DNA from 2 places in the Mesorhizobium sp. M6A.T.Ce.TU.002.03.1.1 genome. Region 2 is predicted to be linked to the other one. Evidence: predicted binding sites of a transcription regulator. Region 2 holds the regulator's gene; the other holds the start of a gene.

Region 1 (4,419 bases), on a different contig from region 2:
TCCCTGCCAGCTGATGGCCGACATCATGACCTTCGAGGAACATCGCGGTCCGGTCGCCGGCAAGACCATCGCGTGGACCGGAGACGGCAACAACGTGCTGCATTCGCTTCTGGAAGCCTCGGCGCGGTTCCGCTTCAACCTCAACGTTGCCGTGCCGGAAGGCAGCGAGCCGGCGCAGAAGCATGTCGACTGGTCGACGGCGCATGGCGGCAAGTTGAATTTCACCCGCTCGCCCGAGGAGGCGGTCCACGAGGCCGACTGCGTTGTCACCGACTGCTGGGTGTCGATGGGCCAGGAGCACCGTGCCCGCGGCCACAATGTCTTCTCACCCTATCAGGTCAACGCGGCGCTGATGGCGAAGGCAAAGCCCGACGCATTGTTCATGCACTGCCTGCCGGCGCATCGCGGCGAGGAGGTCACCGACGAGGTCATCGACGGGCCGCATTCGGTGGTGTTCGACGAGGCCGAGAACCGGCTCCACGCCCAGAAGGCGGTTCTGGCCTGGTGCCTCGGCGCTTGATCCGGGCCACCTTGATCCGGGCCACCTTGATCCGGCAATGTGTGGTGCCTATCTCAGGCGCATCACGCAAATCGAGCGCGTTTCGACGCATGCGCCCCGGAGGGCGGCATGGCCGCGCCCCGGAGCTTTGTTATGTTGGAAACTCATCAATTGGCTGAACATCAACCCAAACTCGGCGAGTTCGGCTATGCCGGCGACGATCATGTCGTGCCCTTCGAGGTCGGCCCGCTCGACGTGCGTGGCCGCACCGTCCAGCTCGGGCCGATGCTCGACGCGATCCTCAGCCGTCATGACTATCCCGAGCCGGTCGCCCGCCTGCTGGCGGAAGCCTGCGTGCTGACGGTGCTGCTCGGCACCTCGCTCAAATTCGAGGGCAAGTTCATCCTGCAGACCCGCACCGACGGGCCGGTCGACATGCTGGTTGCGGATTTTTCCACGCCGCAGGCTCTGCGCGCCTATGCGCGCTTTGATGCCGACCGGCTGGAAGCGCTGACGTCTGCCGGCGAGACCTCGCAGCAGACGCTGCTCGGCAGCGGTGTCCTGGCCCTGACCATCGACCAGGGCGCCCACACGCAACGCTATCAGGGCATCGTCCAGCTCGACGGCGAGACGCTGGAAGAGGCCGCGCGCACCTATTTCCGTCAGTCGGAGCAGATCCCGACCGATCTCAGGCTCTCGGTGGCCAAGCTGTTGACGCCCGGCGTCGGCGGTGCCCGCGAGCAATGGCGTGCCGGTGGCATTCTGGCGCAATTCCTGCCGCAATCGCCCGAACGCATGCGCGTGCCCGACCTTCCGGGCGGCGACGGCGATCCGCGTGAGGAGATCCACGATCCGGCCGACAATTCCTGGCAGGAACTGCTGGCGTTGCTTGGAACGATCGAGCCGACGGAGATGATCGATCCGACGATCGGCGCCGAGCGCTTGCTTTACCGGCTGTTCCACGAGCACGGCGTCCATGTCTTCGGCGGCGTGCCGGTCGCCGACCAGTGCTCATGCTCCAAGGAGAAGATCCGCGGCATCCTCGAAGGCTTCTCCGCCGACGAGATCAGGGACAGCACCGAGGATGGCGGCATTCACGTCGCCTGCGAATTCTGCTCGAAGCAATATGACTTCGATCCGGCGGAGTTCGGCTCGGCACAGTAAAGTGGATAGCGTTGGCGCTGCCCCTCACCCTCACCCTCTCCCCATAAGGACGGGGAGAGGGGGGCGCTGGAGCTTGTCCCTTCTCCCCGTCCTTTACGGGGAGAAGGTGCCGGCAGGCGGATGAGGGGCGGCGCGAACGGCCGATGCTTTCTCTCTCAGTTCACCGTCCGCCGTGTGCCCGGCAAGTCGAGCGAAAAGGCGGGGATGGCGATATCAAACGTCTCGCCCCGCTTGTTGCGCATCGTGTAGTGGCCGACCATGATGCCGGACGGCGTCGAGAGCGGGCAGCCGGATGTATATTGATAACTGTCGCCGGGGTTGAGTTCGGGCTGGTCGCCGACAACACCGGCGCCGCGCACTTCCTCGACCCGGCCGGTGCCGTCGGTGATGTGCCAGTAGCGTGACAGAAGCTGCACGAATTCATCCGACTGATTGTCGATGGTGACCTGGTAGCCCCAGACATAGCGGTTCTCCGACGGATCGGAGCGATCCTCCAGATAGAACGGCCTGACCTGTACTTCGATGTTGCGCGTAACGGCGCTGTACATAGACTACTCCACAATATGTAGACGGAACTTTCGACGCTCTCCGTGGTTTGGTCAACCGGGTGCTTTCTGGCGTTGTCCGACTCCTTTGAGCGCAGCTGCCGAAGAACAATGTCATTTAAGTGACACATGACAATGATGGTGTGCAGGGCCGGGCGACTCAGCATTCTGTCGAACTGTTGAAAACGGCTTCCATGCGGCCGGTTTTTCTGGAGTGACCAGATATCGATGGAACTGACAGTCACAGCCGCCTTGCTTTCCACAGCTCTGCTCCTTGTCAATCTCGCCAGCATCCTGCTCGCTTCGTTGAAGCTGAAGCGGCCTGGCAGGATCGCGCCGCCAGCCGGCAAGGCGCCTGCGGTGTCGATCGTCGTGCCGTCGCGCGGCGTCGAGCCGTTTGCCGAGGAAACGCTCGAGCGCGTCTTCTCGCTCGACTGGCCGCGCTATGAGCTCATCTTCTGCGTCGCCCATGCCGACGACCCGGTGGTCAGGCCGATCACCGATGCGATCGCCCGCTTTCCGGCCGTGCCGGCCCGGCTGCTCGTCGGCGACGACCGCATCAGCGGCAATCCGAAACTCAACAATTGTGTGAAGGGCTGGGAGGCCGCGCGCCACCGCTGGGTCATCCTTGCCGATTCCAACGTCCTGATGCCGAGGGACTATGTCCAGCATCTGATGGCGACGTGGCGGCCCGACACCGGCCTTGTCTGCTCGACGCCGATCGGCTCGCGGCCGGACGGGTTCTGGGCGGAGGTCGAATGCGCATTCCTCAACACCCTACAGGCGCGCTGGCAATATGCCGGCGAGGTGATCGGCCTCGGTTTTGCCCAGGGCAAGAGCATGTTGTGGGACAAGCCCATGCTCGACGCCAATGGCGGCATCCGTGCGCTTGCCGCCGAGATCGCCGAGGACGCCGCCGCGACCAAGCTGGTCAACGGGCTCGGACTGCGCGTCAATCTCGTCGCCTCGCCCTTTGAGCAGCCGCTCGGTTTGCGCACTCTCGGCGAAATCTGGTCGCGCCAGGCCCGCTGGGCACGCCTGCGCCGCGTCACCTTCCCCCTGTTCTTCGCGCCCGAGATACTGATCGGCGCGGCGATGCCGCTGGCGCTTGCGCTGATTGCGGCGGCCAGCGCCGGCTTCAGCCTGTCGGCAACCGCCATCGCCGTGCTGGTAGTCGCGTATTTGCCGGAATGCGCTCTCGCCTCGGCTAAGGGCTGGCACCTGTCGCTGCGCATGATCCCGGCGATGGTTGCGCGGGACGTGATGCTTCCCGCCATTTGGGCGCGAGGCTGGCTCAGCGGTGCCGTCGACTGGCGCGGCAACACGATGACCATCCACACCAGCGCCGCTGCGGAATTGGAAGAGACCCCGTCGGGCGCCTGACAGCGCCTGCTTTTGACGATGCGAGCAAAGCCGCTCCAGTGCGTATCCCTATCTGGCGGCTTTCAATGCCTGCTCGATGTCTTCGAGCAGGTCGTCGGCGTCCTCCAGGCCGACAGACAGCCTGAGCGTGCCTGGCCCGATGCCGAGTTCGGCGCGCGCCTCGTCGCTCAGATTCTTGTGCGTCGTCGTCGCCGGGTGAGTGATCAGGCTCTTGGCGTCGCCGAGATTGTTGGAGATCAGCACGATATCGAGCGCGTTCTGGAAGGCGAAGGCCGCCTGCTTGCCGCCCTTGACGTCGAGGCAGATCAGCGTCGAGCCGCCCGACATCTGCTTTTTGACGATCGCCGCCTGCGGGTGGTCGGCGCGGCCCGGATAGATGACACGGGCAATCCCTGATCGCTCGGCAAGGAAATCTGCGATCCGGCCGGCACTTTCCGTCTGCTGGCGCACGCGCAGCGGCAGCGTCTCCAGGCCCTTCAGCAGCGTCCAGGCGTTGAAGGGCGACAGGCTCGGACCGGTGTGGCGGAAATAGTCGTGCAGGTTCTCATCGATCCACTTCTTGTCCGACAGGATGACGCCGCCGAGGCAGCGGCCCTGGCCGTCGATGTGCTTGGTCGCCGAATAGACGATGATATGGGCGCCGAGCTGCAAGGGCTTCTGCTGCAACGGCGTGGCAAAGACATTGTCGACGATCAGCCGCGCGCCGATCGAATTGGCAAGCGAGGCAACGGCTGCGATGTCGACGACTTCCAGCGTCGGATTGGTTGGGCTTTCAAGAAAGAACAGCTTGGTGTTCGGCCTGACCGCCTTTTCCCAATTGGCGATTTC
Region 2 (4,419 bases):
GACGCTGCCGACGGCTTCCGGTTCATGAGCGGCCGCGGCAAGAGGGAGGAAGCAAAAGAATGTCGGTTGGAATCCGTCATGACGATTTGCGTCGGCGCAACCGGGCGATGGTGATTTCGGCCGTACGCCGGGCAGGCCAGCCGTCGCGAACCGAGATCGCCGCGACCACCGGCCTCAGCCATTCGACCATATCGGCGATCTCTTCCGACCTCATCCAGGAAGGCATCCTGACCGAGAGCAAGGCGAGCGAGACGGTTTCGCTGAAACGCGGCCGGCCGCAGGTCGGCCTCAGCCTCAATCCGGAAGCGGCAGCGGTGTTGGCCGTCGTGTTGTCGCTGAATTTCCTCTCGGTCGCCGTCATCGATTATGCCGGACAAGTGGTCGCCGAGGAACAGCGCCGGCTGGACACGCTGACCATGTCGCGCAACGAGCTGATCGACGAATGTGTCGCCATCGTCCGGCGCCGGCTCGAAGATCCCGATCTCGATGTCCAAAGCGTCGCCCGCATCGCGCTGGCGATCCAGGGCATCACCGATTCCCATGCGCGCGCCATGTTGTGGTCGCCGATCACGCCGCAGACGAACATTGCCTTCGCCGACATTCTGGAACGTGAGTTCGGCATCCCGGCCATCATGGAGAACGACTGCAACATGATGGCCGTGGCGCTGCGCTGGCGCGACCCGGATCGCTACCGCGACGATTTCATCGCCATCCTGCTCTCCCACGGCATCGGCATGGGGCTGGTGCTGAAGGGCGAACTGTTCACCGGCACCCATTCCTCAGGCGGCGAATTCGGCCACATGATCCACCGGCCGGGCGGCGCGCTTTGCCGCTGCGGGCGGCGCGGCTGCGTCGAGGCCTATGCCGGCAACTACGCCATCTGGCGCAATGCAAGGCAGTTGAGCGAGAACGCCGAGCCGGTCGCCGATGTCAGCGACGCCGAGATGCGGGCACTGGCGGCCCGGGCGCGCCAGACGGACGGACCGGAGCGCGAAGCCTACCGCAAGGCCGGCGAAGCGCTCGGCTTCGGGCTCGGCAGCCTGTTCGCGTTGATCGATCCGGCGCCGGTCGCCATGGTCGGCGCCAGCGCTGCCGCTTTCGACCTGATCGAGCCGGCCCTGCGCGAGGCCATCGCTCAGACCGCCGGCGGTCAGCATTCGGGTTCGATTTCCTTCGACACCGAGCCGAACGAGCTGCCGCTGATCCGCGAAGGCTGCGCCATGCGAGCGCTGAGCTTCGTCGACCAGGAGATTTTCGCGCCGGGCGCGCAAGGGAAGTCCGGCACGGCCAGGAAGCACGTGGCCTGAACGGAAGAACGCAGCTTGAATTTAGGCAGTCTGTTCAGTCTTCCCTGATCGCATAGCCCGCGCCGCGGATGGTGCGGATGACATCGGGCATGCGACCATTGTTGACCGCCTTGCGCAGCCGGCCGACATGGACGTCCACCGTGCGCTCGTCGATGTAGATCGTCTCGCCCCAGACATTGTCGAGCAACTGGCTGCGCGAGAACACCCGACCCGGGTGCCGCATCATGAATTCGAGCAGCCGGAATTCGGTCGGCCCGAGCCGGATCTCGCTCTTCTTGCGATAGACCCTGTGCGATTCGCGATCGAGCATGATGTCACCGACCTTCAGCACGCTGGACAGCACTTCGGGCTTGGCGCGGCGCAGCAGCGCCTTGACCCTGGCCATGAATTCCGGTGTCGAGAACGGCTTGACCAGATAGTCGTCGGCCCCGGTCGAGAGGCCGCGCACCCGGTCGCTTTCCTCGCCGCGCGCGGTCAGCATGATGATCGGCAGCCGCTCGGTTTCGGGACGCACCCGAAGGCGACGGCAAAGCTCGATGCCCGAAACCGCCGGCACCATCCAGTCGAGCACCAGAAGATCGGGCACGTTTTCCTGAAGCCGGATTTCGGCCTCGTCGCCGCGCGTCACCACCTCGACCTGATAGCCTTCGGATTCCAGATTGTAGCGAAGGAGGACGCCCAGCGGCTCTTCGTCCTCCACCACCATGATGCGCGGCGCGATCATCGGCCGGTTACCCCTGTCATGTCGCCGACGCCGACATCGTCGTTTCGTCGAGCTTCGGTCGATCCGCCGGCAATTGCTGCCCGGTCACGACATAGTAGGCGTTTTCGGCGATGTTGGTGACATGATCGCCGATACGCTCGAGATTCTTGGCGCAGAACAGAAGATGCGTGCAGGCGGTGATGTTGCGCGGGTCCTCCATCATGTAGGTCAGGAGTTCGCGAAAAACCGCCGTGTATTTCACGTCGATCTTCTCGTCGGCGGCGCGCAGCTCTTTCAACGCGCCGGCGTTGCGCGACACATAGTGCTCGACCACGCCGCGGAGCTGCTCGAGAACGAGATCCGCCATCGCGTCGATACCGTGCGAGAGATTACGCGGCGTGGCGCTCTGACCGACGGCGTTGACCCGCTTGGCTATGTTCTTGGCCAGGTCGCCGATGCGCTCGAGATCGCCGGCCATCCGGATTGCGCCAACCACGGCGCGCAGATCTTGCGCCATCGGCTGCCGCTTGGCGATCAGCGTGATCGCGCTGTCGTCGAGTTCACGCTGCCGCGCATCCATGATGGCGTCATCCGAGACGACGCGCTGCGCCATCGCATTGTCTGACGCGAGCAACGCGCGGATCGACGCTGCGACCATCGCGGCGGCGAGCTCGTCCATGTCGCGGATCAGCCTGTCGATGTGCTCCAATTCCTCGTCGAAAGATGCGACGGTATGTTCACCCATGATACTGTCCTCGTGCTCGAAATTCGCCGGACCGCTTAGCCGAACCGGCCGGTGATGTAGTCTTGGGTGCGCTTGTCGTCGGGGTTGGTGAACATCTTATCGGTCGCGCCCTCCTCGACCAGATAGCCGAGATGGAACATCGCCGTGCGCTGCGACACGCGCGCTGCCTGCTGCATCGAATGGGTGACGATGACGATCGTGTAGTTCTGGCGCAGTTCGTCAATCAGTTCCTCGACACGGGCGGTGGCGATCGGATCGAGCGCAGAACACGGCTCGTCCATCAGGATCACTTCCGGTGACACAGCGATGGCGCGCGCAATGCACAGACGCTGCTGTTGGCCACCGGAAAGGCCAGTGCCCGACTCGAGCAGGCGATCCTTGACCTCGTTGAACAGGCCGGCCTTCTTCAGGCTCGATTCGACGATGCCGTCCAACTCCGCCTTGCTCCTGGCCAGACCGTGAATGCGCGGACCGTAGGCGACGTTTTCGTAGATCGACTTCGGAAACGGGTTCGGCTTCTGGAACACCATGCCGACGCGAGCTCGCAGCTCGACGACATCGATTTTCGGGTCGTAGACATCCTCGTTGTCGAGCGTGATCTTGCCGCTTACCCGCGCGATGTCGATCGTGTCGTTCATTCGATTCAAGCAACGCAGAAAGGTCGACTTGCCGCAGCCCGATGGGCCGATCAACGCCGTCACCTGGTTCTCGCGGACATCGAGATCCACGTCGAACAGAGCTCGCTTCTCGCCGTAATGAACGGAGACCTTTTCGCCCTTCATCTTGATCGAAGGCTCGTTGGTTCCGCTACTCAGTTTCTGCTCGACGCTGGCTTCCGTCATGATGTTCATATCCTCTACTCCTTACCAGCGCCGCTCGAAGCGCCTGCGCAGTATCACCGCGATGGCATTCATGATGACCAAAAACACCAGCAAAATCAAAATCGCCGCCGAAGTCTTCTGCTGGAACCCCGCTTCAGGAAAATCGGCCCACATGAATATCTGCACCGGCAGGATCGTCGCGGGATCGGTGAAGCCACCGGGAATGTCGACGATGAAGGCGACCATGCCGATCATCAGCAACGGCGCGGTTTCACCCAGCGCATGCGCCATTCCGAGGATGGTGCCGGTCATGATACCCGGCATCGCCAGCGGCAGGACGTGATGGAATACGGTCTGGACCTTGGACGCTCCGATGCCAAGCGCCGCCTCGCGGATCGACGGTGGCACGGCGCGCAGCGAAGCGCGTGAGGCGATAATGATGATCGGCAGGGTCATCAGCGCCAGCACCATGCCGCCGACCACCGGGGCCGAGCGCGGCAGGCCGAAGAAATTCAGGAATACGGCAAGTCCAAGCAGGCCGAAGACGATCGAAGGCACCGCCGCCAGATTGTTGATATTCACTTCGATGATCGTCGTCAGCCGGTTCTTGGGCGCAAATTCCTCAAGATAGATCGCCGCCGAAACGCCGATCGGGAAGGCGATGGCGAGCGTTACGATCATGGTCAGGAACGATCCGACGACCGCGCCCCAGATACCAGCCAGTTCCGGCTCGCGGCTTGCGCCGGTGAAGAAGAAGATCGAGTTGAACCGGCTTTCGATCAGGCCGGCGCTCTTCAGCGTATCGAGCCAGACGATCACCTTGTCCGAAATCTTTCGCGATGC

What was found. The regulator PhoB, encoded in region 2, activates phosphate uptake and scavenging genes when phosphate is short. The targets are predictions, from matches to a motif close to TGTCATNNANCTGTCAT.
Region 1: EOC93_RS00470 (ceramide glucosyltransferase) is a predicted target of PhoB. The motif match lies at 2,321-2,337, and genes of this name have one in related genera.

Annotation. Positions count from the first base shown of each region.
Region 1 covers NZ_RZTI01000001.1:96,752-101,170, forward strand. The annotation lists gene argF (ornithine carbamoyltransferase) at 1-520, shown strand, start outside; gene EOC93_RS00460 (Hsp33 family molecular chaperone) at 629-1,663, shown strand; gene apaG (Co2+/Mg2+ efflux protein ApaG) at 1,819-2,211, opposite strand; gene EOC93_RS00470 (ceramide glucosyltransferase) at 2,437-3,591, shown strand; gene EOC93_RS00475 (O-succinylhomoserine sulfhydrylase) at 3,640-4,419, opposite strand, start outside.
Region 2 covers NZ_RZTI01000016.1:39,201-43,619, forward strand. The annotation lists gene EOC93_RS07710 (ROK family protein) at 60-1,307, shown strand; gene phoB (phosphate regulon transcriptional regulator PhoB) at 1,342-2,031, opposite strand; gene phoU (phosphate signaling complex protein PhoU) at 2,048-2,755, opposite strand; gene pstB (phosphate ABC transporter ATP-binding protein PstB) at 2,791-3,606, opposite strand; gene pstA (phosphate ABC transporter permease PstA) at 3,619-4,419, opposite strand, start outside.